DNA from 2 places in the Streptomyces sp. NPDC008086 genome. Region 1 is predicted to be linked to the other one. Evidence: predicted binding sites of a transcription regulator. Region 1 holds the regulator's gene; the other holds the start of a gene.

The links. The regulator HrcA, encoded in region 1, represses chaperone genes, less so after heat shock. The targets are predictions, from matches to a motif close to TTNGCACTCNGNNNNNCNGAGTGCNAA.
Positions count from the first base shown of each region.
Region 2: groL (chaperonin GroEL) is a predicted target of HrcA. The motif match lies at 13,106-13,132, and genes of this name have one in related genera.

Region 1 is NZ_JBIBIA010000004.1:637,069-651,949, reverse strand. Features, by position in the region: gene ACFZBP_RS17095 (ribonuclease Z) at 1-274, opposite strand, end outside; gene ACFZBP_RS17090 (histidine triad nucleotide-binding protein) at 281-634, opposite strand; gene ACFZBP_RS17085 (S41 family peptidase) at 947-4,159, opposite strand; gene ACFZBP_RS17080 (hypothetical protein) at 4,234-4,782, opposite strand; gene ACFZBP_RS17075 (VOC family protein) at 4,848-5,240, opposite strand; gene ACFZBP_RS17070 (16S rRNA (uracil(1498)-N(3))-methyltransferase) at 5,260-6,018, opposite strand; gene ACFZBP_RS17065 (nitronate monooxygenase) at 6,015-7,100, opposite strand; gene dnaJ (molecular chaperone DnaJ) at 7,305-8,441, opposite strand; gene hrcA (heat-inducible transcriptional repressor HrcA) at 8,442-9,458, opposite strand; gene ACFZBP_RS17050 (MBL fold metallo-hydrolase) at 9,619-10,356, shown strand; gene ACFZBP_RS17045 (DUF3097 family protein) at 10,399-11,214, shown strand; gene ACFZBP_RS17040 (Uma2 family endonuclease) at 11,192-11,770, opposite strand; gene hemW (radical SAM family heme chaperone HemW) at 11,871-13,103, opposite strand; gene ACFZBP_RS17030 (SpoIIE family protein phosphatase) at 13,131-14,881, opposite strand, start outside.
Region 2 is NZ_JBIBIA010000006.1:173,125-188,005, reverse strand. Features, by position in the region: gene ACFZBP_RS22255 (DUF4031 domain-containing protein) at 1-107, opposite strand, end outside; gene ACFZBP_RS22250 (hypothetical protein) at 112-519, opposite strand; gene ACFZBP_RS22245 (SIS domain-containing protein) at 575-1,489, shown strand; gene murQ (N-acetylmuramic acid 6-phosphate etherase) at 1,627-2,559, shown strand; gene ACFZBP_RS22235 (hypothetical protein) at 2,689-3,495, shown strand; gene ACFZBP_RS22230 (hypothetical protein) at 3,580-3,972, opposite strand; gene ACFZBP_RS22225 (Scr1 family TA system antitoxin-like transcriptional regulator) at 4,088-4,927, shown strand; gene ACFZBP_RS22220 (DUF397 domain-containing protein) at 4,911-5,177, shown strand; gene ACFZBP_RS22215 (DinB family protein) at 5,199-5,744, shown strand; gene ACFZBP_RS22210 (hypothetical protein) at 5,964-6,845, shown strand; gene ACFZBP_RS22205 (Uma2 family endonuclease) at 6,905-7,585, shown strand; gene ACFZBP_RS22200 (hypothetical protein) at 7,709-8,284, shown strand; gene ACFZBP_RS22195 (MFS transporter) at 8,294-9,748, opposite strand; gene ACFZBP_RS22190 (NADH:flavin oxidoreductase) at 9,887-11,014, opposite strand; gene groL (chaperonin GroEL) at 11,356-12,978, opposite strand; gene ACFZBP_RS22180 (cold-shock protein) at 13,338-13,544, opposite strand; gene ACFZBP_RS22175 (MoaD/ThiS family protein) at 13,997-14,272, opposite strand; gene thrC (threonine synthase) at 14,367-14,881, opposite strand, start outside.

The sequences.
Region 1 (14,881 bases):
AGTGGGCGGTGACGGGGTGCGGGACCTTGTCGAGGTTGATCCGCTGGATGACGCCGGCGAGGCCGAGCGAGTGGTCACCGTGGAAGTGGGTGACGCAGATCCGGTTCAGGTCGTGCGCCGCGACCCCGGCGCGCAGCATCTGCCGCTGCGTGCCCTCGCCGGGATCGAAGAGGATCCCTTCGCCGTCCCATCGCAGCAGGTAGCCGTTGTGGTTGCGGTGCCGGGTCGGGACCTGGCTGGCCGTGCCGAGGACGACCAGTTCACGTACGGACACGGCGAGTTATCCGGGGGGCCACTGCATGCCGCGGCCGCCGAGGACGTGGGCGTGCGTGTGGAAGACGGTCTGGCCTGCGCCTGAGCCGGTGTTGAAGACGATGCGGTAGCTCTCCAGCTTGTCCTCGTCCGCCACGGCCTGGGCTTCGCGCAGGACGTCGGCGGCGAGGGACGGGTCGGCGGCGGCGAGGGTGGCGGCGTCCCGGTAGTGCGCCTTGGGGATGACCAGGACGTGGGTGGGTGCCTGGGGGTTTATGTCCCGGAAGGCGACGGTCGTGTCCGTCTCCCGGACGATCGTCGCCGGGACGTGCCCTTCGACGATCTTGCAGAACAAGCAGTCGTCCTTCGATTCCCCTGCCATGCCTGTGCCTCCTCACGCCGGATGATCTCTTACGGGCATGCTATCGCCGGGGCCCCACCCTTCCCCGCCCTCGCCGCCCCTACCCGTCCCATCCCCGGTGGCTGCGCCCCCCAGACCCCCCTATCGGCCCTCCGGGCCTCGTCCTCAAACGCCGGACGGGCTGAGTGCCTCAGGGGCGCGGGGCTGTGTCGATATGCGGCTCCGCCGCGTGGGCGCGACCAGCCCCCACCGGCCCGCACCCGAAAGACGACCCGGGGTCGAAGGGGCGGAGCCCTGGGGATGGGACGGGTAGGGGCGGCGGGGGCGAAGAACTCACCGGTCCGGCAGCGGCGGTGCCGACTTGGCCGGCCGTTCCTCCAGCCCCGCCAACGCGAGCCGCACCGCCTCGTCCAACTGCGCGTCCCGCCCGGCCACCCAGTCCTGCGGACGCTGCACCACCTCCACGTCCGGATCCACCCCGTGGTTCTCCACGTCCCAGCCGTACCCCTCCAGCCAGATGGCGTACTTCGGCTGCGTGATCAGCGTGTCGTCGACCAGGCGATAGCGGCTGTCGATGCCGATGACACCACCCCACGTCCGCGTCCCCACCACCGGCCCGAGCCCCAACGCCTTGATCGCCGCGTTGACGATGTCCCCGTCGGACCCGGAGAACTCGTTCGCCACCGCGACCACGGGCCCGCGCGGAGCGTCCGCCGGATAGCTGTACGGCCGCATTCCGCGCGGCAGTTCCCAGCCCACGATCCGCCGTGCCAGCTTCTCCACGACCAGCTGCGAGGTATGCCCGCCGCCGTTCTCACGGACGTCCACGACAAGGCCCTCGCGGGCGACCTCGACCCGCAGGTCGCGGTGGATCTGGGCCCAGCCCGGAGCCTGCATGTCCGGCACGTGGAGGTAGCCGAGCCGACCGCCGGACTTCTCGTGGACGTAGGCCCGCCGGTCGGCCACCCAGGCGTGGTAGCGGAGCGGCTGCTCGTCGGCGATCGGCACGACGACCGCGTGCCGCGGCTCCCCGCCCCCGGCCGGTGAGACCGTCAGCTCCACCGCCTTGCCCGCCGTGCCGACGAGCAGCGGCCCGGGCCCGGTCACCGGGTCCACCGGCACCCCGGCCACCGCCAGGATCGCGTCCCCGGCCCGCACCGCGACCCCGGGCGCGGCGAGCGGTGCCCGGGCGTCGGGGTCGGAGGTCTCCGAGGGGAGGATCGTGTCGATGCGCCAACTGCCGTCCGGATGGCGGGAGATGTCGGCGCCGAGCAGTCCCTGCCGGGCCCCGCCGCCGTAGCCGCCGCGCCCGGCGACGTACGCGTGCGAGGTGCCCAGCTCGCCCTGCACCTCCCAGAGCAGGTCGATCAGATCATCGTGGGTGGCGACCCGGTCGAGCAGGGGGCGGTAGCGGTCCAGTACGCCCGTCCAGTCGACGCCGCTCATGTCCGGCCGCCAGAAGTGGTCGCGCATGATGCGGCCGGTCTCGTCGAACATCTGCCGCCACTCCGCCGACGGGTCGACCGTCTGCCGTACGCGCGTCAGGTCCACGGTGATGTTCGAGTCGCTGTCGTCGTCGCCGGAGGCCCGCCGGTCGCTGGGGACGACCTTGAGCCGGCTGTCGGTCCACAGCAGGACCCGCTTGCCGTCGCCGCTGACCTCGAAGTGGTCGGCGTCGTCGGCGAGATGCTCGACCCGCCGCTGGACGAGGTCGTAGCGCTCCATCTCGGTCTTGGGCTCGGGGTCGTCGGGCGTGGCCCGGGTGGTGCCGAGCGCGCCGCGCACGGGATGCCGCAGCCACAGCACGCCGTCCTTCGCGGCCCGCAGGTTGGTGTAGCGGGCCGCCTCGACAGGGAACGGCACGATCCGGTCGGCGAGCCCTTCGAGGTCGATGCGGGTGGTCGGGGTGCCCTCGCTGTCGGGGGTCTCCTCCTTGTCCGGCGCGTCGAAGGGCCGGCCGTGCCGCTGCGGACCGAAGGGGGACGGGGTGGTCGCGGCGAGGGTGATCAGGTGGGGGCGGGAGCCGACCACGAAGGCGAGGTCGAAGACGTGCTCGTCGTAGACGGGGTCGAAGGCCCGGGTGGAGAGGAAGACCAGGTGCTTGCCGTCCTGGGTGAAGGCGGGCGCGTAGTCCTGGAAGCGCAGGGGGGTCGCCTCGGAGACGGACAGGTCGGTGGTGTTGGCGAGCTTCAGCTGGGACAGCGGGCGCGGGCCGGGGTGTGACCAGGCGAGCCAGGCCGAGTCGGGCGAGAAGACGAGACCGGACACGTCGCCGTCGGCGCTGCGGTCGACCTCGCGGACCTCGCCGGACTCCCGTTCGACGAGCAGCAGCCGTCCGTCGTGCGCGGCGACCGCGGCCCGGCTCCCGTCGGGTGCCATGGCGAGCTCCAGGACCCGGCCCAGCTGTCCGGCGCCGAGCCTGCGCGGCGTGGCACCCGGTGCGAGTCCGGTCGCCGGGGCGAACTCCAGGGCGTCGTCGCCCTCCGCGTCCGTCACCCACACCACCCACTCCTCGCCCTCCGTCCGGAAGGTGCGCGGCAGCCGGGCCCGCACGCCGGGCTCGGCGGCGAGCGCGCGGGCGGGGCCGGAGCGGTGGGTGACCCAGTGCACGGCACCCCGCACGCAGACGGCGCTGCCGCGCGCGGTGTGGTCGGGCGCGGCCTCCCCGAAGGCGCGGGCGGCGTTCAGCTGGTACGCCTGCCGGTCGGTGCGCTGTCCGCCGAGCCGGATGTCGAGCCGGCGCGGCTCGGCCCCGTCGAGGTCGTCCAGGAGCCACAGTTCACCGGCGGACGCGTACACGACGCGGGTGCCGTCGCCGGCTGCGTGCCGGGCGTAGAACCCGTCGACAGGAGTGTGCCGTCGTAGGTCCGACCCGTCCGCGAGGGACGAGTACAGCGCGCCCACCCCCTCGTGGTCGGAGAGGAAGGCGATCCGGTCACCGGCCCACACGGGGTACTCGATGTTCCCGTCCAGGTCCGCGTGCAGCCGTACGAAGTCGCCGTCGCCCGCGAGGTCGATCCACAGCTTCCCCGCCGTACCTCCCCGGTAGCGCTTCCAGCGGGCGGCCTCCAGCCCCATCGGCGCGGAGGCGAGCACGAGCTGCGGCCCGTGCACGACGTCGGCGACGGGGCCGTACGGCAGGGTGGTGGCCGGGCCGCCGTCGAGCGGGACCGTGTGCGCCCACGTGCGGCGGCTGCCCGCCTGGCCCCGGGTGCTGATGGCGAGGATCCGGCCGTCCGGGGTCCAGCCGCGCACCCGGGTCTGCCAGCTGCCCCAGTGGGTGAGGCGCCTGGCGGGGCCGCCGTCGACCGGCGCGATGTGCACCTCGGGGGCGCCGTCGCGGCTGGAGGTCCAGGCGACGGTCGTGCCGTCGGGCGAGATGCGCGGCAGGGTGACCGGCACGTTGTCGGCGCTGACCCGCCAGGCGCGGCCGCCGTCGAGCGGGGCGAGCCACACGTCGTCCTCGGCGGTGAAGGCGACCAGGTCACCGTGGAGATGCGGATACCGGAGATAGGAAGACGATCCGGGCGTCGCGGGCTGAGTCACCCGATCACCATAAGCAGGGGCGGCGTCCGGGGACAGACCTTTGGATCACTTGCCCAACTCGCGGCCGAAAGCGCTCACTTGCCCTCCGGCCAGCAGTTCGGGTGCTGCTTGCAGTAGACGGTCTTGGTGACGGTCACGGTGACGGTGGGCCCGGGCTGCTGTCCGCCGCCGGAGGGGTTGACCGGCGAGGGCGTGGCGTCGCAGTCGCCCAGCCCGTTGACGTGGAACCACTCCTTGCCGCCGATCTTGGCGACGAGGTCCCCGCGCACACAGGAACCGCTGACGGCCCGGGTGATCCGGCCGGTGACGACGATGTCCTTGCCGTCGGAGGTCTCGCCCTCGCAGTCGACCTTGACGACGGTGTTCGCACTCGCCGTCGCCGCGCCGGACTTGCCGTCGCCGTTGTCGTACGAGCCGGTGCAGTTGAGCCACTGCACGTCCGCCTTCTGCCGCTCCAGCTCCGCCGTCACGGTCTGGTCGGTGGTGAACGCCACGGTCGCGCTGCTGAGCCCACCGGGATCACAGGCGGTCATCGCTCCGACGGCGAGCACGGCCACTCCCACCGCGCCCGCCACTCGCGGGCGCCGGCCGGCACGGCCCCGAAACCTGCTGAAAGCCCCCATGAGAGGGCAGCCTGCCACTGTCCCGGCCGCCGCGGTAGAGCGCATACGGCCACTCCCCCACCGGATCAGGACCGCAACAGCAGCCACTCCTGAAGCTCCACCAGGTTGCCCTCGGGGTCCTTGAGATGGGCGACGCGCATCCGGTCCGTCATCGGGGCGGGCCCGTGCAGGACGGTCGCGCCGCGTGCGGTGACCTGCGCGCAGTAGGCGTCCAGGTCGTCGACCCGCAGCACCACCAGGGACCGGTGGCCGGTGGCCGCGGCACCGAGTTCGCCCAGCACCTCGGCCATCATCGCCCGGTCCTGCAGGGCGATACCGGCCGAGCCGGTGGCGGGGCTGAACTTCTCGTACGGCCCGTTCACCGCGCCCGACTGCGGCTTGAGGCCGAGGACGTCGGCGTAGAAGCGGTAGCAGGCCGGGAAGTCGCCGACCAGCAGTCGTACTTGGGCCAGTTCCACGGCGTAGGTACCTCCCGGGTCAGGACCAGCGGCCGGTGCGGCCGAGGAGCAGTGCCGTCGCCGCAGTTCCGGCGGTGGAGGTCCGCAGGACGGTACGGCCCAGACGGTACGCCTTCGCCCCCGCCTCCTCGAAGAGGGCCAACTCCTCGGGGCTCACGCCGCCTTCGGGTCCGACGACGAGCACGATGTCGCCCTCGGCGGGCAGTGCCGCCGTGGCCAGCGGCTCGCTGCCGTAGTCGCGGTCCTCGTGCAGTACGGCGGCGAAGTCGGCCCCGGCGAGCAGCGCCGCGACCTGCTTGCTCGTGGCCGCCTCCGCGACCTCGGGGAAACGCACCCGGCGCGACTGCTTGCCCGCCTCACGCGCGGTGGCCCGCCATTTGCCGAGGGCCTTCGCGCCCCGTTCACCCTTCCACTGCGTGATGCACCGGGCGGCCGCCCACGGCACGATCGCGTCGACGCCGGTCTCGGTCATGGTCTCGACGGCCAGTTCCCCGCGGTCGCCCTTGGGCAGGGCCTGGACGACGGTGATTCGGGGCTGGGCTGGCGGCTCGTGCGCGACGGCCCCCAGCTCCACCACCAGCCGGTCCTTGCCCTCGGCCGCCTTGACGACGCCCTCGGCCCAGCGTCCGAGCCCGTCGGTGAGGACGACGTCCTCGCCGGCCCGCAGCCGCTTCACCGAGACGGCGTGCCGCCCCTCCGGCCCGTCGAGGACGTACTCGCCGCCCGAGGGGGCGACACCACGCTCCAGGGAATCGACGACGAACACCGGTGCGGTCATCGGCCGGCACCGCCCCGCGGGAAGGCTGACAACGCTGTCGACGCCGCGGCCAGTTCGGCGGCCAGGACCTCGACCAGTTGCCCGGCGGGCAGGTCACGGGCCATGCGGTGCCCCTGTCCCGCCCACAGGGCCATGCCCTGCGGGTCGCCGGAGGAGGCGGCCTTCTTGCGCAGGGGTGAGGTGAGGTGGTGGATCTCGGGGTAGGCGGCGGGGGCGTACGGGCCGTGCTCGCGCATGAAGCGGTTGACCAGGCCACGGGCGGGGCGGCCGGAGAACGCGCGCGTCAGCTCGGTCCGGACGAACAGCGGGTTGGTCAGCGCCTGCTTGTGCACGGCGTTGGCGCCGGACTCCTGGGTGGCGAGGAAGGCGGTGCCGAGCTGGGCGGCGCTCGCCCCGGCCGCGAGCGCGGCGGCGATCTGGCTGCCCCGCATGATGCCGCCGGCGGCGACGAGGGGCAGGCTCACGGTCTCGCGGACCTGGGCGACGAGGGAGAGCAGCCCGATGCCGGTACCGTCGGTCTCCGGGTTGTCGCGATGCGTCCCCTGATGCCCGCCCGCCTCGACGCCCTGCACGATCACGGCGTCCGCACCGGCCCGCTGCACGGCGAGGGCCTCGTCCGGGGTGGTGGCGGTGACGAGGGTGAACGTCCCGGCGCGCCGCAGGGACTCCAGGACCTCGCCGCTGGGCACGCCGAAGTGGAAGGAGACGACCGGCACCGGGTTGTCGAGCAGCACCGCCAGCTTGGCGTCGTACCCGTCGTCCCGCCCGCTGTCCGGATCGCCCAGCTCGGTCTCGTACCAGGCGGCCTCACCGGCGAGCTGATGGGCGTAGACGTCCACCGCCGCCGCGTCCGCGTACTCGGGCTGCGGCATGAACAGGTTGACCCCGAACGGCCGCCCGGTCAGCCCCCTGAGCTGCTTGATCTCCTGGTACATCCCGTCGGCGGTCTTGTACCCGGCGGCGAGGAACCCCAGCCCACCGGCCTCGGCCACGGCGGCGGCGAGCTGCGGCACGGAGACGCCGCCTGCCATGGGGGCCTGCACGATCGGATGAGGGAAGAGATCGGTCAGCGCGGAGGACATGACGGCATGTTGTCACGTCCTCCGAACAAGTCCGAATCGGCCCTTCCCCTTGGCATAGGCCAACATTTTCCCAAGGGGATCAGCACCCGTCGAAGCAGGGCTCAGCGCCCGTTGAACGCGTCCTTCAGCCGCGAGAACAACCCTTGCTGCCCCGGCTGACTGTGCCTGCCCGGGGGACGACCCCCGGACCCCCAGCAGCTCACATCAGCGCCCGTTGAACGCATCCTTCAACCGCGAGAACAACCCCTGCTGCCCCGGCTGGAACTGCCCCTGCGGACGCTCCTCGCCGCGCAGCTTGGCCAGCTCGCGCAGCAACCGCTCCTGCTCGGGATCCAGCTTGGTCGGCGTCTGCACCTCGACGTGCACGATGAGGTCGCCGCGCCCGCCGCCGCGCAGATGGGTCACGCCCCGCCCGTGCAGCGGGATCGACTGACCGGACTGCGTGCCGGGCCGGATGTCGACCTCTTCCATGCCGTCCAGCGTCTCCAGCGGCACCTTCGTGCCGAGGGCCGCCGCCGTCATCGGGATCGTCACCGTGCAGTGCAGATCGTCGCCGCGCCGCTGGAACATCGAGTGCGGCAGCTCGTGGATCTCGACGTACAGGTCACCGGCGGGACCACCGCCCGGCCCGACCTCGCCCTCACCGGCGAGCTGGATCCGTGTGCCGTTGTCGACACCGGCCGGGATCTTGACGGTCAGGGTCCGGCGGGACCGTACCCGCCCGTCGCCCGCGCACTCGGGGCACGGCGTCGGGACCACGGTGCCGAAGCCCTGGCACTGCGGACACGGCCGGGACGTCATGACCTGGCCCAGGAAGGACCGCGTCACCTGCGACACCTCACCGCGGCCGCGGCACATGTCGCACGTCTGGGCGGAGGTACCGGGAGCGGCCCCCTCGCCGTTGCAGGTGTTGCAGACGACGGCCGTGTCGACCTGGATGTCCTTCGTCGTGCCGAAGGCCGCCTCGTCGAGCTCGATCTCCAGCCGGATCATGGCGTCCTGGCCCCGGCGCGTACGCGAGCGCGGACCGCGCTGCGACGCCGTGCCGAAGAACGCGTCCATGATGTCCGAGAAGTTCCCGAAGCCGCCGGCGCCGAAGCCGCCGGCTCCGCCGCCGCCCGCCTGGGACAGCGGGTCGCCGCCGAGGTCGTAGACCTGCTTCTTCTGCGGGTCCGACAGCACCTCGTAAGCGGCGTTGATCTCCTTGAACCGCTCCTGGGTCTTCGGATCCGGATTGACGTCCGGGTGCAGCTCGCGCGCGAGCCGCCGGAAGGCCTTCTTGATCTCTTCCTGCGACGCGTCGCGACGCACGCCGAGAACGGCGTAGTAGTCCGTGGCCACTTACGACTCCGCCAGGATCTGTCCGACGTACCGTGCCACTGCGCGTACCGCTCCCATCGTTCCCGGGTAATCCATGCGGGTCGGTCCGACCACGCCGAGCTTGGCGACTGCCTCGCCGCCCGAACCGTAGCCCACCGACACGACGGACGTGGAGTTGAGTCCCTCGTAGGCGTTCTCGTGCCCGATGCGCACGGTCATGCCCGAATCCCCGGCCTCGCCAAGGAGTTTGAGGAGCACGACCTGCTCCTCCAAGGCTTCCAGAACGGGCCGGATGGTGAGGGGGAAGTCATGTCCGAAGCGGGTGAGATTGGCGGTTCCGCCGATCATCAGCCGCTCCTCGTTCTCCTCGACGAGTGTCTCCAGCAGGGTGGAGAGCACGGCCGAGACGGTGCCGCGGTCCTCCAGGTCGAAGGCCTCGGGGAGGTCCTCGACGAGGGTCGGCACATCGCTGAAGCGCCGTCCCGCGACCCGGCTGTTGAGCCGCGCGCGCAGATCCGCGAGCGACCCTTCGCCGAAGGGGGCCGGGCAGTCGACCATCCGCTGCTCGACCCGTCCGGTGTCCGTGATCAGGACGAGCATCACGCGCGCGGGTGCGAGGGACAGCAGCTCGACATGGCGGACGGTGGACCGGGTCAGCGACGGGTACTGCACGACGGCGACCTGCCGGGTGAGCTGCGCGAGCAGCCGTACGGTGCGGGCCACGACGTCGTCGAGGTCCACGGCGCCGTCGAGGAAGTTCTGGATGGCGCGCCGCTCCGGCGGGGTCATCGGTTTGACGCCGGCGAGCTTGTCGACGAACAGCCGGTAGCCCTTGTCGGTGGGGATACGCCCCGCACTGGTGTGCGGCTGGGCGATGAAGCCCTCGTCCTCCAGGGCCGCCATGTCGTTGCGGACGGTCGCCGGGGAGACACCGAGGTTGTGCCGCTCGGTCAGGGCCTTCGAGCCGACCGGCTCCTCGGTCCCGACGTAGTCCTGGACGATGGCACGCAACACCTGAAGCCTGCGTTCACTCAGCAATCGCGCACACCTCCAGAAGTCGTTCCCTCGGCGCCTCGCCTGGCACTCTGCGCTGGTGAGTGCCAACCGTCCCCGGCCAGTGTACGGCGGTGGGGTACGCCCCGGGCAAGGCCGGTCACGCACCACCGTGCCCGACGGTGGTGTCGTTTAGCGTCGCGGTATGACGGTGACTTGGGAAGAGCTGGGGTGGGAACGGCTGGCGGCCGGGGTCGGCAGGTGCCGGCTGCCGGGCTGGGACTGCACGGCGGGGCTGGTCGTCGGGGACGGTGGCGCGCTGCTCGTCGACGCCGGGTCGAGCCTCGGGGAGGGCGCGCGACTGCGGACGCAGGCGCAGTGGCTCGCCGGTCACCGTGTGACTCATCTCGCGCTGACGCATCCGCACTTCGATCACGTCTTCGGGGCGGCGGCGTTCGCGGGGGCCGAGGTGTACGGGGCGGTGGGCATGGACACCGTGTTCGCGCACGAGCGGGCGGAGCTGCGCGCGGACGCCCTGCGCAACGGCCTGGACCAGGACGCGGCGGACGAGGCGGTCGACGCGCTGGTCCACCCGCGCCACCAGGTCAGCGGCGAGTGGACGCTCGACCTGGACGGCGGCCGGCAGGTCCTCCTGGCGAACGTGGGCCCGGCCCACACGGCCCACGATCTGGTCGTGCTCGTGCCGGCCGGGGTCTTGGGGGACCGGGAGGTGGTCTTCTGCGGCGACCTGGTGGAGGAGTCCGGTGAACCGCAGGCCGGCCCCGACGCCGTACCGTCGCACTGGCCGGCGGCCCTGGACCGCCTCCTGGAACTGGGCGGCGAGGACGCGCTGTACGTGCCCGGTCACGGTGCGGTGGTGGACGCGGGGTTCGTGCGAGGCCAGCGCGACGCGTTGGCCGCCCGCTTCGGCGTGTCGGGCTGAACGGCGGGACGCGCGGGCCGGGCTTCTCCTATCGTCATCCGAATGCGCCAGTACTCCCCCGACCTGACCCCGCCCTGGAAGAAGCCCAAGCCGGCCCCCGAGGTCCCGGCGGACCCGGGTCTGGTGGTGGAGGAGCCGGGCACGGGCTTCTGCGGCGCGGTGATCCGCTGCGAGGCGGGCACGGTGACGCTGGAGGACCGCTTCGGCAAGCACCGGGTGTTCCCGCTGGAGCCGCGTGGGTTCCTGCTGGAGGGCAAGGTGGTGACGCTCGTACGGCCCGCGGGGGCCGCGCCGGTACGCCCCACTCGTACGGCCTCCGGTTCCGTCGCCGTCCCCGGCGCGCGCGCACGCGTGGCCCGCGCCGGCCGTATCTACGTCGAGGGCCGCCACGACGCCGAGTTGGTCGAGAAGGTCTGGGGCGACGACCTGCGCATCGAGGGCGTGGTCGTGGAGTACCTGGAGGGCGTCGACGACCTGCCGGCGATCGTGGCCGAATTCGCCCCCGGCCCGGACGCCCGGCTGGGTGTCCTGGTGGACCACCTCGTGCCCGGCACGAAGGAGTGGCGGATCGCCGAGTCGGTGACCAGCGAGCACGCCCTGGTCGTGGGCCACCCGTACATCGACATCTGGGAGGCGGTGAAGCCGTCGTCCCTGGGGATCGCCGGGTGGCCGAAGGTCCCGCACGGGCAGGACTGGAAGACCGGGGTGTGCCGGGCGCTGGGGTGGCCGCCGGAGAACACGGGGGCGGTGTGGCAGGCGATTCTGAAGCGGGTGGGGTCCTACAAGGACCTGGAGCCGGAGTTGCTGGGGAGGGTGGAGGAGTTGATCGACTTTGTCACGGGTAGCGGTGGGGCCTGACGCTGGAGAACGTTCCGAACTCGGTGGTGTCGAGTTCGAGCCCGAGTTCCTCCAACGGCAGGGGCGCCCCGAACTTGGTGACCTGCTGCCGCTGGTAATCGGCGTTGTCTCCCCTCCCGACAGGCCTCGTCAGCAGGACGCACTGCGCCATGACCGGATCCACAATGAGGTAGACGGGCACCTTGCCGGCAGCGTAGATGGACCGCTTGATCTCGTAATCCCGTTGGACGCTGGTCTTGGAGACCACCTCGACAACCATCGTGATCAGCGAGGACGGCAGCAGGCGGCCCGAAGCGGGCCTGGCTTCGCGCTCAAGAACCACCAAGTCCGGCACTGGCTCACTGGCCTCATCGAGAATGTCGACGTCCTGGGTCTGTAGGCGAGACCACCGCTTACGTGGGATCTGGTCCAGCACATCTTCCACGATCATGTTGTGCACAAGATCAGGGCTGGCCATCATCACGATTTCCCCCCGGAGAAGCTCGACCTTGACGCCCTCGGGAGGGTCAAGCTCCTCGAAGTACTTGGTCATCCCACGCTCGTCCACAGCGGTCATCTCCGTGGCCCTCCACATCCGCCGCGTCCTTTTAGCGGCAGCCTACGGATCAGGTTAGGGACCGAACCGACGTTCCGCACCGATTCACACGTCCGAGTGATCAGTCCACCAAATCCCTGACCACCGCATCCGCCAGCAACCGCCCCCGCAACGTCAGCACCGCACGCCCCTCCGCATACGGCCCCTCCTGAAGCAGCCCCTCCCCCAGCGCCCGCCGCGACGCCGCGAGCCCCTCCTCCCGCAGCAACCCCAGCGGCGCCCCCTCCCGCAACCGCAGCTCCAGCAGGATCCGCTCCACCCGCCGGTCCTCCTCCGACAGCAGCTCCCGGCCCGCCCCCGGCGACTTCCCCGCCGCCAGCGCCCCCGCATACGCCCCCGGATGCTTCACGTTCCACCACCGCACCCCGCCCACGTGCGAGTGTGCTCCCGGCCCCGCGCCCCACCAGTCGGCGCCCCGCCAGTACAGCTCGTTGTGCAGGCAGCGGGCGGACTCGGAGGTCGCCCAGTTGGAGACCTCGTACCAGTCGAAGCCGGCCGCGGTGAAGGTCTCCTCGGCGATCAGATAGCGGTCCGCGTGGACGTCGTCGTCCGTCATCGGGACCTCGCCGCGACGGATCCGGCGGGCCAGCTGGGTGCCCTCCTCGACGATCAGGGCGTACGCCGACACGTGGTCCGGCCCGGCGCCGATGGCCGCGTCCAGCGAGGCCCGCCAGTCGTCGTCCGACTCGCCGGGGGTGCCGTAGATCAGGTCCAGGTTGACGTGCTCGAAGCCCGCCGCGCGGGCCTCGGCGACGCAGGCCTCGGGGCGGCCGGGGGTGTGGGTGCGGTCCAGGACCTTCAGTACGTGCTGTTTCGCGCTCTGCATGCCGAAGGAGATCCGGTTGAAGCCGCCCTCGCGGAGGGTGGCCAGATAGGCCGGGTCGACCGACTCCGGGTTGGCCTCCGTGGTGATCTCCGCGTCCGGCGCCAGTCCGAACTCGTCGCGGATCGCCCCCAGCATCCGTACGAGATCACCGGCGGCCAGCAGGGTCGGCGTACCGCCGCCGACGAAGACCGTGCGGACCTCGCGCGGGTCGTCGCCGAGGGCCTTGCGGGCCAGGCGGATCTCGTCGATCAGAGTGTCCGCGTAGTTGTCGCGGGAGGCCAGCACGCCGCCCGTGCCGCGCAGCTCGGTCGCGGTGTAGGTGTTGAAGTCGCAGTAGCCGCAGCGGGTCGCGCAGTACGGGACGTGCAGGTAGAAGCCGAGGGGGCGGTCGGCGGACCCGGCGAGCGCGGACGCGGGGAGCGCGCCGTCGGCGGGGACGGGTTCGCCGTCGGGGAGTGCGGAGGGCATGTCCTCCATTCTCCCGTACCGCGCCGGTTACTCGGCCTGGAGCACCAGCAGCGCCAGATCGTCCTCCGGCGGACGGCCGCTGAACTCGTGCACCAGCCTGCGGATCCGTTCCGCGATCAGCTGGGCGTTCAGGCCCGCGCACCCGGCGAGGGCGGTCGCGAGTCCGTCGCCGTCGTCGAACTGGCGGGAGCCGCTGCGCCGCTCCGTGACCCCGTCGGTGACGCACAGCAGGGTGTCGCCGGAGCGCAGCTCGAAGGTCTCGGAGGTGTACGTGGCGTCCTCGACGACCCCGAGGAGGGTCTGCGGGTGTGCGGCGGTGTGGACCTCGCCGCCCGAGCCCAGCAGCAGGGGCAGCGGGTGTCCGGCGGAGGCGAGGGTGCAGCGGACGCCGCCGTCGAAGGGGGTGAGCTCGCCGTAGAGGAGGGACAGGAAGCGGGTCTGGGGGCCGTCGCCGGGGGCGACCGGGCCGACGAGGGCGCGGGCGGCGGCGTCGGCGGCCTCCGTGGCGTCGTCGAGGAGGAGCTGGTTGAGGCGGTCGAGGACGTCGGCGACGCGGTAGCCCTCGCGGGCGAGGAGCCGCAGCCAGGGGCGGGCGATGCCGATCACCACGGCCGCCTCGGGGCCCTTGCCCTGGACGTCGCCGATGGCGAAGCACCAGCGGCCGTCGCCGGCCGGGAAGAGGTCGTAGAAGTCGCCGCTCGGGCCGCCCTTGTCGCACGGCTCGTAGACCAGGGCGCTGACCACTCCGGGGATCTCCGCGACCGCGCCGGGCAGCAGTCCGCGCTGCAGGACCCGGCTGATGGTGGCCTGCCGGGCGTACTGGCGGGCCGCGCCGATGGCGAGGGCCACCCGGCGGCTGAGGTCCTCGACGAGCCCGGTGACCTCGTCGGGGAAGCGCATGAGGTCGGCCCGTCCGATGACCAGCGTGCCCAGCGGGCGGCCACCGGCGACCAGCCGGTACGCGAGCGCCGTGCCGCGCACCCCGCGCGCCCCGAGCGCGTCACCGGGCCAGGGGTAGGGGGCGGGTCCGGTGCGGTGGGTATCGGGCGGCAGCGGCGGCTCCTTCTCCAGGGCGCGGCGCAGCTCCTCGATGAGGTTCTCGGAGCCGTGCCAGACGCGGGCCAGCCGGGGCCCGGTGCCCGCGGTGCCGTCGACCGCCCAGCCGCCCTCGGCCTCGCCCGACCTGGGGTAGCCCCAGCGCCCGGCGACCTCGTCCTCCAGCCACACCGCGCACCAGTCCGCGAGCCGCGGCACGATCAGCTGGCCGGCGAGCGCGGCGACCAGGTTCTCGTCGAGCTGTCCGGCGAGCAGGTCGGAGGCCTCGGCGAGGAAGGACAGGGCACCCCGGTTGAGCCAGTCCCGGTCGCGCTCGGCGCGCTGGGGCTCGGGCGCGAGGATCTCGGCGACGCGCAGCCCGCGCTCCAGCGCACGCTCCTGCGCGTACGTCTCGATGTCGTCCCTGGCGGCCACGGGGTCCTCGGCGGGCAGCCGCGCCCACACCGTCTTGGCGCCGGTGCGGTAGGTGACGCCCCAGGACTCGGCGAGCCGGGACACCAGCCGCAGGCCGCGGCCGTACTCCGGGGTCTCGTACGGCGCCTCGACCTCGCCGTCGCGCGGGGCGCGCGAGGGGTGGTGGTCCAGGACCTCGACGACCAGGTCGCCGGTGTCGTCCTCCAGACGGCAGGCGAGCTCGACGTCGGTACCGGCGTGCACGACGGCGTTGGTGACGAGTTCGCTGACGACCACGACGGCGTCGTCGACGAGCCGGTCGCTGAGGT
Region 2 (14,881 bases), on a different contig from region 1:
AACTCGTCGGCGAACACGTGCAGTTCGTCGTACGACACGTCGCTCACCAGGTGGGACCACATCCGGCCGTGCCCCGGCCAGGTCGGGGGGTCGATGTAGATCGCCACGACGTCACGCGCTCCCCGTCGGCCCGGTCGGCCCCGTCGGCCCCTCCGCCCCTGTCGACCCCAGCGCCCCCAACGCCGCGACCTTCACCCCCGCCTGGTGGCACACCCAGTGCGGATCCGGCCCCAGCTCCGGCTCGACCTCCAGCGCGTGCGGATCACCTGAGCCGCACACCGGGCACAGTGGCCAGCGGCCGTACCGGTCGAGCAACGCGTCCTGGACGTCCTGGGCGACCAGCCCGGCCACGTACTCCACGCCGTCCGGCCACTGCTCCACCCACCAGCGACGCTGTACGACCGACTCCTCGACCAGCGACACGACGTCCGCCTCGGCGACCTCGCCCGCGACCAGGTCGGCGAGCACGAGGGCGCGGGCCGTGTGCAGCGCCTGCTCCAGCGGACTGATGGGTTCCATACACCTATTGTGCGCACTATTGACCACGCCTCGGTGTTGAAAATACCTTTCAAGGGTGACCCGTGAAGTGAAGGAAACTTTCGGAACGCGCGTGGGCGCGGCACCCGCACCCGCCGCCCTCGCCGCCAAGGTGCGCACACTCGCCCCCTCGATGACCCGCTCCATGCAGCGCGTCGCCGAAGCGGTCGCGCACGACCCGGCGGGCTGCGCGGCCCTCACGGTCACCGGCCTCGCCGAGCTCACCGGCACCAGCGAGGCCACGGTCGTGCGCACCGCCCGTCTCCTCGGCTACCCCGGCTACCGCGACCTGCGTCTCGCCCTCGCCGGCCTCGCCGCCCAGCAGCAGTCGGGCCGCGCCCCCGCCATCACGACCGACATCGCCGTGGACGACCCGATCGCCGACGTGGTCGCCAAGCTCGCCTACGACGAACAGCAGACCCTCGCCGACACGGCCGCCGGCCTCGACACCGCCCAGCTCGGAGCCGCGGTGTCCGCCGCGGCGGCGGCCCGCCGTATCGATGTGTACGGCGTCGGCGCGAGCGGGCTGGTCGCGCAGGACCTCACCCAGAAGCTGCTGCGGATAGGGCTCATAGCCCACGCGCACAGCGATCCGCATCTCGCAGTGACGAACGCGGTGCAGCTGCGGGCGGGTGATGTCGCCATCGCGATCACGCACTCCGGGTCCACGGGTGATGTCATCGAGCCGTTGCGGGTCGCGTTCGAGCGGGGAGCGACCACCGTCGCGATCACGGGGCGTCCGGATGGGCCCGTGACCCAGTACGCCGATCACATACTGACGACGTCGACGGCTCGGGAGAGCGAGTTGCGGCCCGCCGCGATGTCGTCCCGGACCAGTCAGCTGCTTGTTGTGGACTGCCTGTTTGTCGGGGTGGCTCAGCGGACGTACGAGACGGCGGCGCCGGCGTTGTCCGCGTCGTATGAGGCGCTGGCGCATCGGCACCGTCGTTAGGCCGTAGGCCCGGCCGTTGTGGAGATCTGCGGGTCCGATGTGGCTGGTCGCGCCCACGCGGCGCTAGCCGCACATCCAACACCGCCCCGCGCCCCTGGGGCGTCAAGCACACCGAAGTCGAAGAGAGCTGTCCTCCCATGACCTCCACCTCCAACCCCCGCGACCTCCGATCCGAGCTGGACTCGCTCACCACCGAGGCCTTCCGGCCCGAGCTCGCCGAGATCGACCGGCTCCCCACCCTCGACATCGCCCGGCTCATGAACGGCGAGGATGCCTCCGTGGCCGCGGCTGTCGCGGCGCGGCTTCCCGAGATCGCCGCTGCCATCGATGGCATCGCGGAGCGGATGGCGCGGGGCGGGCGCCTCGTGTACGCCGGTGCCGGTACGGCCGGTCGCCTCGGTGTGCTGGACGCCTCCGAGTGTCCGCCCACCTTCAACACCGACCCCTCCCGGGTCGTCGGGCTGATCGCGGGCGGCCCGGAGGCCATGGTCACCTCCGTCGAGGGCGCCGAGGACTCCAAGGAGCTGGCCCGGGCCGACCTGGACGCCCTCGCGCTCACCCCCACCGACACGGTGGTCGGCATCTCCGCGTCCGGCCGCACCCCGTACGCGATCGGCGCGGTCGAACACGCCCGTGCGCGGGGCGCGTTGACGGTAGGCCTGGCCTGCAACCCCGGGAGCGCGCTCGGGGCGGCGGCCGAGCACGGCATCGAGGTCGTCGTCGGTCCGGAGCTGCTGACCGGCTCGACCCGCCTCAAGGCCGGAACCGCGCAGAAGCTGGTCCTCAACATGCTGTCGACGATCACGATGATCCGGTTGGGCAAGACCTACGGGAACCTGATGGTCGACGTCCGCGCCTCCAACGACAAGCTGCGGGCCCGCTCCCGCCGTATCGTCGCGCTGGCCACGGGTGCGGAGGACACGGACATCGAGCGGGCGCTGGCCGAGGCGGGCGGTGAGGTGAAGACCGCGATCCTGGTCCTGCTGGCGGACGTGGACGGCAGCACGGCCGCCCGGCTCCTGGAGGAGTCGGCCGGTCACCTGCGAGCCGCGCTGACGTCGGCCACCTGACGCGGCCTTCCCGGCCAACCCCACACACAAGCCCGTGGCTCGCACAACCCTGCCCCGGTCACGTTGGTCTTGTGCGTGAACCCTGCACCGCAACCGGGTGCAGGGCGTTGAGCACGGGAGATGCACCACATGTCAGCCACCGCCATACGTCGTACCGTCCTGACCGCCTCCGCGGCCTCCCTCGCCCTTCTGGTCACCGCCTGCGGTGGCGGCGAGCAGGGCGGTGAGGACAAGGAGGCCAAGGGCGGCACCAAATCCTCGGCGCCCGCGGCGACGAAGACGTTCACCGCCGCCGAACTGGAGAAGCTCGTGGTCGCCGAGGGCGATGTCGAGGGCCAGAAGATCACGAAGCCGGGGAAGGCCGACGTCTTCGCGCCCGGTTCCGTGTCCGTCGACAAGGCCGAGTGCGATGCCGTCGGGCAGGTGCTGTCGGCCCTCCCGGCGGGCAAGCCGGCGGCGACCGTCCAGCGCCTCGTGGTCCAGGAGTCCGAGGCGTCCAAGAAGGGCATGCCGTCGATGGAGGAGCTCGCGGAGATGTCGGAGAAGGAGGCCGAGGAGGCGACCCTCGACTCGCTCGACATCACCAAGACGATGACCTCCCTGTGGTCCTACGAGGCCGGCGGCGCCGAGCAGACCCTCACCACGCTGCGGGAGGCGGGCAAGAAGTGCGCCGGGGGCTTCGCCATGACGGTCGACGGTGAGAAGCAGCAGGTCACGAAGGTCACCGAGGAGAAGCTCACGGCCGGCGAGGACGCCGTCGCCTGGACCGTGGGCACGAAGCAGGACGGCAGCGCCGGCGAGACCAAGGTCGTCGTCTTCCGCCAGGGCGGCACGCTCGCGGGCTTCTCGTCCTTCAACATCGCCGCGGTCACCCGCGGTGAGGCGTTCGAGCAGCCGACCGCCGTGATCGAGGCCCAGGCGGCCAAGCTCGGCTGACACGGCCTCCGGCAGGACCGGGTGGGAAGGTTGGGAAGGTCTGGTCCCAAACGCCCTTCCCGCCCGGCCGGCCCGGCCGTTGGCTCAGCAACGCATCTGCCCTTCCCGGTTGGCGCCCCGGACCTGCGCCCGCAGCACCTCCCCGCGCGGCGCCACCTGCACCGCGTCCGGCGGGCAGTCCCACTCCCGCCCACCCTCGACGGGCCGCAACTGCACCCGGCCGCCCACGTGCCCCCTGACCTCGCCGATACGCCCGTCCCGCACGTCCACGGCATGACTGCCGACGGCCGGCCGCTCGCCCCGCACCACCGACGCCAGCTTCTCGGCGACACGGACATTGCAGCGCCCGAGGTCCACGAGCGGGAACGGCTCGTCACCGGCGCCGGTCACCGGATCCACGCACAGAGACGGCAGGACGACCCCGGCACCCACGAGCGCCTCCCGCAACGACGCCACCACTTCTTCGGTCGACGGCACACTTGCCTCCACGGTCCACACAGAGTTTGCGATTCACAACACAGCGTGGCGGTCACGGCTCTAGCCTGGCCATACGGGAGACACCAACATCTCCGATGTTCGACCTGGAGCTGCCATGCCGGGACCCAAGGACCTCGACCCGTCGTCATCACCCCGCGCGCTGCTGGGCGCGGAGTTACGTCACGCCCGCGAAAGAAAGGGCCTCAGCCAGGAGGCCCTGGGCCTGAGGTTGTTCGTCAGCGGCACGTTCGTGGGGCAACTGGAGGCGGGGACGCGGCGCTTGCGGCCGGAGATGGCTCCGCTGGTGGACGAGGTGCTGGGGACGAACGGGTTCTTCGAGCGGAACTGCGAGGCGGCGAACAAGTCCCGGTATCCGGAGCACTTCGCGGAGGCGGCGGAGGCAGAGGCACAAGCGACGGCGATCAGGCAGTACGCGCCGTTGCTGATCCCGGGGCTGTTGCAGACTCCGGCGTACGCCCACGCCGTGAACCGCGCCTATGCCCCGACGGCACCCGAAGAGACCATCGACGAGTGGGTGGCGGGCCGGATGGAGCGGACGCGTCTACTCGACAACCCAACAACGCCGATGTTGTGGATGGTGCTTGACGAGGCGGTGCTGCGCCGCGAAACGGGTGGGCGTGCGGTGATGGCGGAGGCCCTGCGCCATGTCGCCGACCTGGCCCGGCGGGGCCGCGTCATCGTGCAGGTACTTCCCTTCAGTGCGGGAGCACACAAGTCGATGGAGGGTTCGCTGCGTTTGATGGACTTCGAGGACGCCCCTCCGTTGGTCTACTTCGAGGGGCCCAGCACTGGGCGACTGGAGGACGACCCGGCCACCGTCGCCCAGCTCAGGTTCACCTTCGAACTCCTCACGGCCTCCGCGCTTTCGCCTCAGAAGTCCCTGGCGTTGATCGAGCAGGTGGCGCAGGATTACGCACATGAGGAACATCCCTGAGTACGACCTGAGCACGGCTACCTGGCACAAGTCGAGCTACAGCGGCGGGGGCGGCAACGAGTGCCTGGAAATTGCCCGCTGGCGCAAGTCGACGTACAGCGGCGGCAGCGGCAGCGACTGCCTCGAAGTGGCCGACGGCCACCCCACCGTCGTTCCCGTCCGCGACTCCAAGAACCCCCACGGCCCGAAGCTCATCTTCCGCGCATCATCTTGGGCGGCCTTCGTTCGAAGCGGTCAGGATCTGACCTAGTTGCCCCCTAGCGTGGCTGTCATGACTGAGACCACGCACAACAACGCCACCACCCCTGCCACCGGCGAGCGCGCCGACATCCTGGAAGCACTCGCCAAGCAGCGGCACTTCCTGCGGTTCACCACGCGGGACCTGACCGACGAGCAGGCGGGACAGCGGACCACGGTCAGTGAGCTGTGTCTGGGCGGCCTGATCAAGCACGTCACGTCGGTGGAGCGGCACTGGGCCGAGTTCATCCTGCACGGCCCGTCCGCGATGCCCGACTTCACCGCCATGACCGAGAAGGACTGGGCCGCGCGGGCCGACGAGTTCCGGATGCTGCCCGGTGAGACGCTGGCCGGCGTCCTGGCGGCTTACGAGGAAGTGGCGGCCCGGACCGACGAGTTGGTCACCACCCTGCCCGACCTGAACGTCACGCATCTGCTGCCCAAGGCACCGTGGAACGAGCCCGGGGCTCGGATGTCGGCCCGCAGGGTGCTGATGCACGTCGTCGCCGAGACGGCCCAGCACTCCGGCCACGCCGACATCATCCGCGAGGCCCTGGACGGCGCGAAGAGCATGGGCTGAGCGCGCCCGGGGCTCAAGCGGCCAGCCCCGAGCCGCCATTTCAAGGAATGGTTGGAGGGCCTCAACCCGCCCTCCCACCCCGCGAGTTGACTTGACGAGTTCGGCTTGCCACGCACAGTGATGGTCGTCTAGCGTGCCCGAATAACGAACAGCCCCCGCCAGGTGCTCGCAACACCTGCGGGGGCTTGACCTACAAGATCGAAAAACAGGTTCGATCCCATGGCTGACGCCAACTTTAGTGCTGCCTCCCCGTCCGCGCACGCGACCCCGCACCCAATGGCCAACCCGGGCTACGGAAAAAGGTCGGCGCCGGACCAACACCCCCGCACGAACCACGACTTCGCCGCACTCCCACCCCGGGAAGCCGCGATCGCCGCGTACATCGACCGCTTGCCCGACGGCGCCGACATCTCCGTAAAGACGCTGGCCAAGCAGCTCCCGTACGGACAGTGCGCGCTCCGCACGGCCCTCAACAACCTCCAGCGGGCAGGGCACTTGCGCCGAGGCCGCGAGCACCTGACCGCCGCGTCGGGCAGCGCCCGCTGGATCACCCGATCGTGGTTCTCCCGTACCGCACGCGACGACGCGTGGTGGGCTGCGTTCACGAGGGGTGACGTACCGCGGGAGCCCCCACCGGACGGCCCGCCCCGTCAGACCCGCTCCCGCGCCCACGTCCTGCTGGCCGCCCTCGGCCGCGAGGCCCCCGCGCTGTCGCTGTCGGCCGCCGAGTGCGCGATGCTCGCGCCGCTGGTCGCCGAGTGGTACGCGCGAGGCGCCACCGACACGGACGTACGCCGCGCCCTGACGACCGGCCTCCCGACCCCGGTCCACCACCCGGCCGCCCTGCTCCGCACCCGCCTCACCACCAAAATCCCCCCTGAACCGGCCCCGCCCCGTCCACCCCTGCGCATCCTGGAATGCGCCAAGTGCGGAGTCCCCGGCCGCCCGGAGGCCCTACCGGGCGGCGTCTGCGGAACGTGCCGGGGCGAAGGCGCCCCCAGTCGCCACCACGCGCCTCCGCAAGCCTCCACAGTCCAAGCCCGCGCGGCGGAAATCCGTGCCGCAATGGATCAACGACGACACGAAAGGACACCCGCGTGACAGCTCCCACGGTCCGGCGCCACCACTCCAGGGCAGGATGGGAGGAAGGAGGCGACGCCATGACCCCAGACACCGCTGAGCGCCCGCAGATGTCCGTCGAGGACTTCGATGAACTCGTCCGCAGGGCTCCGGAGGAGCTGCGCGACAGGCTGGAGTTCCTCGGCGGGCGGCTGTGCATCCGGCACGGGCCGCTCGACGTCGACGAATTCGAGGAGCTGGCCGCCGCAGCTCCGGAAACCGTGCGGCTCGAGTACATCAACGGAAGGGTCGTAGTCAAGGCCATGCCGGACGGCAATCACGGCGAGATCTTCATGTGGCTCGTGCGCCAATGCATGCAGCAACGGCCTGAGCTGAATCTCATGCCCGAGCGGGGCGTCAAGGCCGAGACATACCGCAAGGGCCGCGCCCGTACGGACGGGTTCCTGGCACCGGTGGGCCACTTCAAGGGTCATGGCGAGTGGTCGGCATCCGACGGCGCCCTCATGGCCGTAGAGATCACCTCTCACGACCGGGACACCAACCAACGCGACCGTATCGACAAGCCCGTCGGCTACGCAGGGGCCAAGATTCCCGTCTACCTCCTCATCGACCGCGACATCGACACCGTCACGGTGTACAGCGAGCCGAAGGACGGACGGTACCTCCAGGCATCGTCCTACCCATGGGGGTCCATCGTCGAGCTGCCCGCCCCCGTCGGCATCACCCTGAACACCGAGGAGCTCAAGGACTACGCCGACTGACGCCCGCACGGACCCACCGGGCCGCGGCCCGGTTGGAGGCAGAGCCTCCCCATGTGCATGCTGAAGGCTGCCCCCAGCACCCGAGCACGCCAGCCGGCCCCCGCAAGCCCCCGGAGCCACCCGATGAACCACGCCCAGCTGACCGCCCTCGGCCGAGCCCTCCGCCTCGTAGGCGAACACGGCGAATCCCTCACCGCCGACACCTCCGACGCCAAACTCCACGAGGTCAAGGCCGACCTCCGCCGCGCCCTCGATCTCCTCGACGAGAGCGTCACCAGCGCCGCCCCGACCACGCGCTGCCCGGAGCACCCGAACGGCCCGGTCGACACCGCCGCTCCCGACCTCTGCCTGCTCTGCGAGACGCGTCGCCGCGCGGCCCGCCGGGCCGAGTTCAACGGCTCCGGCCCGGCCGCTCCCTACGCCCCCGAGCACCCCGTCCCCTCCCGCTACGGAGTCCGGGGCGACCGCCCGCAGCCCCAGCAGCGCTGGCTGCCGGAGCTGTGGAACGGCCAGGAGTGGCAGCTGTGCGGCACCCCGCGCCGCGACCGCCGCGAGGCCGAGCTCTACCTCGCCGCCGCCCGCCGCGGCCCGCGCCCGGCGATGGCCTACCGGCTGGTGCACGAGTTCACCGACTACGAGGTGCTGCGCGTCTGGGGCACCCCGGTGAAGGTCGACATCGAGCCGCTCGGCAACCTGTAGTTCCGCCGGTTACCGCTTGGCCGCCCCCGCCGGTTCGGCCGAGCCCTCCGACCTCACCGGCTCCCCGTCCGCGGCAGCGGCCCCCTGCCGCGGGATGAACGACGCCACCACGAACGCCAGCAGCGCGGCTCCCGCACCCACGGCGAGGACCACCTTGAAGGCGTTCTCGGACGGCAGCGCGTAGCCGCCGAGGTTCGTCGTCATCTGGGCGAGGATCACACCGGCGACCGCACTCGCACTGGACGTGCCGAGCGAGCGCATCAGCGTGTTGAGGCTGTTCGCGGCGGCCGTCTCCGACGCCGGTACGGCGCTCATGATGAGGGCGGGCATCGAGCCGTAGCCGAAGCCGACGCCGGTGCCGATGACGCAGGCCACCAGGATGAAGTGCCAGACCTCGGACATCAGGACGATGTTGAGGCTGTAGCCGAGGGCGATGATCAGGACACCCACCATCAGCGTGACCTTCGGGCCCTTGGTCCGGGAGATCGCGGCTGACACCGGTGCCGTCGCCATCATCACCAGGCCGGACGGCGCCATGCACAGGCCCGCGACCAGCATCGACTTGCCGAGGCCGTAGCCGGTCTGCGCGGGGAGCTGGAGGAGCTGCGGGATGACCAGGCTCATCGCGAACATCGCGAATCCGACGGCGATCGAGGCCAGGTTGGTGACCAGGACCTGGCGGCGGGCCGTGGTCCGCAGGTCGACCAGCGGCTGCCCGGTCCGCAGCTCCCACCAGCCCCATGTCGGCAGGACGAGCGCGGCCGCGGTGAACAGTCCCAGCGTCGTGCCACTGCCCCAGCCCCAGTCGGCGCCCTTGGAGATGGCCAGCAGCAGACACACCAGGCCGACCGCCAGGCCCACGCCGCCGACCAAGTCGAACCGGCCGCCGGTGCGCACCTTCGACTCGGGCACGAACAGCAGCACGCACACCAGCGCCGCGACCCCCATGCCGGCCGACGTCCAGAACAGGACGTGCCAGTTGAAGTAGTCAGCGATCAGCGCGGCGGCGGGCAGACCGAGCGCACCGCCGATACCGAGGGAGGCGCTCATCAGGGCGGTGGCGGAGCCGAGGCGTTCGGCGGGGAGCTCGTCACGCATGATGCTGATGCCGAGCGGGATCACACCGGAGGCCAGGCCCTGGAGCACCCGTCCGACGATCATCGGAACCAGCGAGTCGCTCAGCGCGCAGACCACCGAGCCGGCCACCAGCAGCACGATGCTGACCAGCAGCATCCGCCGCTTGCCGTACATGTCGCCGAGCCGCCCCATCACGGGCGTGGCGACGGCCGCCGCGAGCAGCGTCGCCGTGACCGCCCAGGCCGTGTCCGACGCGGGCGCGTCCAGCAGCCGCGGCAGCTCCGGGACGATCGGGATGACCAGGGTCTGCATCAGCGAGACGACGATCCCGGCGAAGGCCAGCACCGCCACCACGGCATTCGTTCTCGGCGATGGGGGGTGGGACATTTCGGGGCCTCCGTCGGCGTACGGGCGCGAAAGCACGCGTAAGGCACGCGTGATTGACCGAGGCAACCTTAAGTCAGTTGATTGACTTACTCAAGCGAGGCAGGTCACCCCTCACGGGGAGGGATGACCGGACCTACGTCAGCTCAGGGTCTTCAGCGAGGCCGCGTCGTACGGCGCCAGCTCGTCGAAGCGGCCGCCCAGGACCTTCGCCGCCCACTGAGGGTCCTGGAGCAGCGCGCGGCCGACGGCGACGAAGTCGTACTCCTCGGCCTCCAGGCGGTCCAGGAGGTCGTCGAAGCCCTTGACCGTGGACCCCTCGCCCATGAACGCGCCGATGAAGTCGCCGTCGAGGCCGACCGAGCCGACGGTGATCGTGGGCTTGCCGGTGAGCTTCTTCGTCCAGCCGGCCAGGTTGAGGTCGGAGCCGTCGAACTCCGGGATCCAGTAGCGGCGGGTGGAGGCGTGGAAGGCGTCGACGCCGGCCGCGGCGAGCGGGGTGAGGATGGCCTCCAGCTCCTCCGGGGTCTCGGCGAGCCGGGCGTCGTAGGCCTCCTGCTTCCACTGCGAGTAGCGGAAGATGACGGGGAAGTCCGCGGAGACCCGCTCCCGTACGGCGGCCACGATCTCCGCCGCGAACTTCGTACGGGCGACCGGGTCACCGCCGTAGGCGTCGGTGCGGCGGTTGGTGCCCGCCCACAGGAACTGGTCGACGAGGTAGCCGTGGGCGCCGTGCAGCTCGACGCCGTCGAAGCCGATGCGCTCGGCGTCCGCCGCGGCCTGGGCGAAGGCGGCGATGACGTCGTCGAGGTCGCGCTGGGTCATCTCCTTGCCAGTGGGCTCGGTCTCACCGATGCGGATGCCGGACGGGCCGACGGCGGGGGCCTCGGGATACGGCGACTGGCCCTCCTTGCGCACCATGCCGATGTGCCACAGCTGCGGCACGATCGTGCCGCCGGCCGCGTGCACCGCGTCGGCGACCTTCGCCCAGCCGGCCAGCTGCTCCTCCCCGTGGAACCGCGGGACCCGGCTGCTCTGCCCGGCCGAGTCGTGCCCGACGTACGTGCCCTCGGTGACGATCAGGCCCACGCCGGCCGCTGCGCGCCGCGCGTAGTACGACAGCACGTCCTCGCCGGGGACGCCGCCCGGGGAGAACATGCGCGTCATCGGCGCCATCACGATGCGGTTCGGCACGGTCAGGCCATTGATGACGGTCGGCCGAGACAGAATCTGCGCCGCCCGGGAGGCGGCGGGCTGGGTGACGGTCACGTGGAGGGCTCCTTGGAACGGGGTTGCTTATACCGGTCAGTATGTGCACACGCATTGTTGCACCACATTAAGCAACGGCGAGTGTGATGCTGCGCATTCCCAAGGAGGGGGACAGGTTTCGTAGCGACGGCGGCTACACGAGGGCTGGTCGCGCAGTTCCCCGCGCCCCTAAAGGGGCGCTGGCTGCAGTGCCCTTCTTTTAGGGGCGCGGGGAACTGCGCGACCAGCCCCCACCGGCCCGCACCCGCCAAAACACCGAGGGCGGCACCCCCTGTCGCAACAGGAAGTGCCGCCCTCGGCAAGGACGTTGATCAACCGGAGGTCAAAGACCCCGAGGCCGATCAGAAGTCCATGTCACCGCCCGGCATACCGCCACCGGCAGGCGCGGCGGCCTTCTCCGGCTTGTCGGCGATAACAGCCTCGGTGGTGAGGAACAGCGCAGCGATCGACGCGGCGTTCTGCAGCGCGGACCGCGTCACCTTCGCCGGGTCGATGATGCCCTCGGCGACCAGGTCGACGTACTCACCGGTCGCGGCGTTCAGACCGTGACCCGGGGTGAGGTTGCGGACCTTCTCCACCACGACGCCGCCCTCAAGACCGGCGTTCACGGCGATCTGCTTCAGCGGAGCCTCGAGCGCGAGCTTGACCGCGGCGGCACCCGTCGCCTCGTCACCCTCGAGCTCCAGCTTCTCGAAGACACCGGAGGCCTGCAGCAGGGCCACGCCACCACCGGCGACGATGCCCTCCTCGACGGCCGCCTTGGCGTTGCGCACGGCGTCCTCGATGCGGTGCTTGCGCTCCTTGAGCTCGACCTCGGTCGCGGCACCGGCCTTGATGACGGCGACGCCACCGGCGAGCTTCGCCAGGCGCTCCTGGAGCTTCTCGCGGTCGTAGTCCGAGTCGCTGTTCTCGATCTCGGCACGGATCTGGTTCACGCGACCCGCGACCTGGTCCGAGGAGCCCGCACCGTCGACGATGGTGGTCTCGTCCTTGGTGATGACGACCTTGCGGGCCTTGCCCAGGAGGTCCAGGGAGGTGTTCTCGAGCTTGAGACCGACCTCCTCGGAGATGACCTCGCCACCGGTGAGGATGGCGATGTCGTTCAGCATGGCCTTGCGACGGTCACCGAAGCCCGGGGCCTTGACCGCGACGGACTTGAAGGTGCCGCGGATCTTGTTGACGACCAGGGTCGACAGGGCCTCGCCCTCGACGTCCTCGGCGATGATCAGCAGCGGCTTGCCCGACTGCATGACCTTCTCCAGCAGCGGGAGCAGGTCCTTGACCGCGGAGATCTTGGAGTTGGCGATCAGGATGTACGGGTCGTCGAGGACGGCCTCCATACGCTCCATGTCGGTGGCGAAGTACGCCGAGATGTAGCCCTTGTCGAAGCGCATACCCTCGGTGAGCTCCAGCTCCAGACCGAAGGTCTGGGACTCCTCGACGGTGATGACGCCTTCCTTGCCGACCTTGTCCATCGCCTCGGCGATGAGCTCGCCGATCTGGGTGTCGGCGGCGGAGATGGAGGCCGTGGAGGCGATCTGCTCCTTGGTCTCGACATCCTTGGCCTGCTCGAGCAGGGCGGCGGAGACGGCCTCGACGGCACGCTCGATACCACGCTTGAGGGCCATCGGGTTGGCGCCGGCGGCTACGTTGCGCAGACCCTCCTTGACCAGGGCCTGGGCGAGAACGGTCGCGGTGGTCGTACCGTCACCGGCGACGTCGTCCGTCTTCTTGGCGACTTCCTTGACCAGCTCGGCGCCGATCTTCTCGTACGGGTCCTCGAGCTCGATCTCCTTGGCGATGGACACACCATCGTTGGTGATCGTGGGGGCGCCCCACTTCTTCTCGAGGACGACGTTGCGACCCTTGGGGCCGAGCGTCACCTTGACGGCGTCCGCGAGCTGGTTCATGCCGCGCTCGAGGCCGCGCCGCGCCTCCTCGTCGAACGCGATGATCTTGGCCATGTGAAGTGGTCCCTCCAGGACTGGGGGTGATTCCTTCGGACCGCGCCCGCGCCCGCGACGGACGGCTCACATGCCTTGTGGTTCCTTGCCCCACCCGGCCTGCGGGCCTCACCGACCCGGTCCTTCTTTGTCACTCTCACCTTCAGAGTGCTAACGCCAATGATTAGCACTCGCCCCCGGAGAGTGCAAGGCGCCCTCGCGAAGCGAGGGCTCGATGTGGGGTGGCGGTCGGGCGACGGGCGGGCGCAAGCGGCTCTCGGGGATCGCCCCCCTGTGGCTGGGCACGGCGAAGGGCCCGCACCCCGGGAGGTGCGGGCCCTTCGAAGAAGAACGTCGCTGCTGTTAAGTCGACGCGTGCTTCAGCCGGTCGCCAGCCGGACCATGTCCGCCTGCGGCCCCTTCTGACCCTGCGAGATCTCGAAATCGACCCGCTGGCCCTCTTCCAGGGTGCGGTACCCGTCCATCTGGATCGCGCTGTAGTGGACGAAAACATCCGCACCACCGTCGACCGCGATGAAGCCGTACCCCTTCTCCGCGTTGAACCACTTGACGGTGCCCTGAGCCATGCCTAACTCCCCTATTACTGGCCCTTGCACAGATCCACACTTCGCGGATCCGGGTCAGACCTCACCCCCCATCGGTCGGGGGCGTGCGCCGGAACGCGTCGACCGCGGCTGAATGTATCTGCCCAACTGCCGTCTGCAACAGGTCAATCGGACGAGAAATCCGGGCACGACCGGTCGGGAATGTGGGGACAATTCCGCTGACTTCAGGTCAAGTCGGACCCGGCAAACGGAACAAAAGCCGCAAAAAACCCGCACACTTTGGCTACTTCTTGTCGGGCTCGCGGTGGAGATAAAGGGGCGCCGACCCTTGGATCGGCGACGCGTTCCCCAACTGTACCTCGCTCAACCACACAGAATTGCCCCCTCCGCTTCTCTCACGGAGGGGGCAATTCGATGAACTCTCGGTGACCGGGGTTACCGAAGGTAATGATCGGTCATTCGGTCAGCCTCGATCAGCCACCGGCGACGGCCGGGATGATGGAAACGCCCGCACCGTCCGGCGTCGCCGTCTCCAGCCCCTGCTCGAAACGGACGTCGTCGTCATTGACGTAGACATTCACGAACCGACGCAGCTTGCCCTGGTCGTCCAGCACCCGGGCGGCGATCCCGGTGTGGTTCTTCTCCAGTTCGGCGATGACCTCGCCGAGGGTGCCGCCCTCGGCTGTCACTTCGGCCTGGCCACCCGTGTAGGTACGCAGGATGGTGGGGATGCGGACGTTGACGCTCACGTATGACCTCCGGTCGGGTAGTCGCCCCTAGGGGCGCGGGGAACTGCGCGACCGGCCCCCACGGCCCGCAGACGAAAATCCATGGGACAGGCCCCTAGACGAGACCAGCCTCGCGGAACGAATCAAGGTTGGGACGAATGGTCGCAGTAAGCCCCGTACCGGCCACCGCGTCCAGCGTCTTGAGTCCGTCGCCGGTGTTCAGCACGACAGTCGTCAGGGTCGGGTCGAGCAGTCCGTTCTCGATCAGCTTCCGCGTCACGCCCACGGTCACACCACCGGCGGTCTCGGCGAAGATCCCCTCGGTCCGCGCAAGCACCTTGATCGCGTCGACGACCTGCTCGTCCGTCACGTCCTCCACCGCACCCCCGGTACGACGGGCGATGTCCAGCACGTACGGCCCGTCCGCCGGGTTGCCGATCGCCAGCGACTTGGCGATGGTGTTCGGCTTCTGCGGCCGTACGACGTCGTGCCCCGCCTTGAAGGCCACCGACACCGGCGAGCACCCCTCGGCCTGCGCACCGAAGATCTTGTATGGCTTGTCCTCGACGAGCCCGAGCTTGATCAGCTCCTGCAGCCCCTTGTCGATCTTCGTGAGCTGCGAGCCGGAGG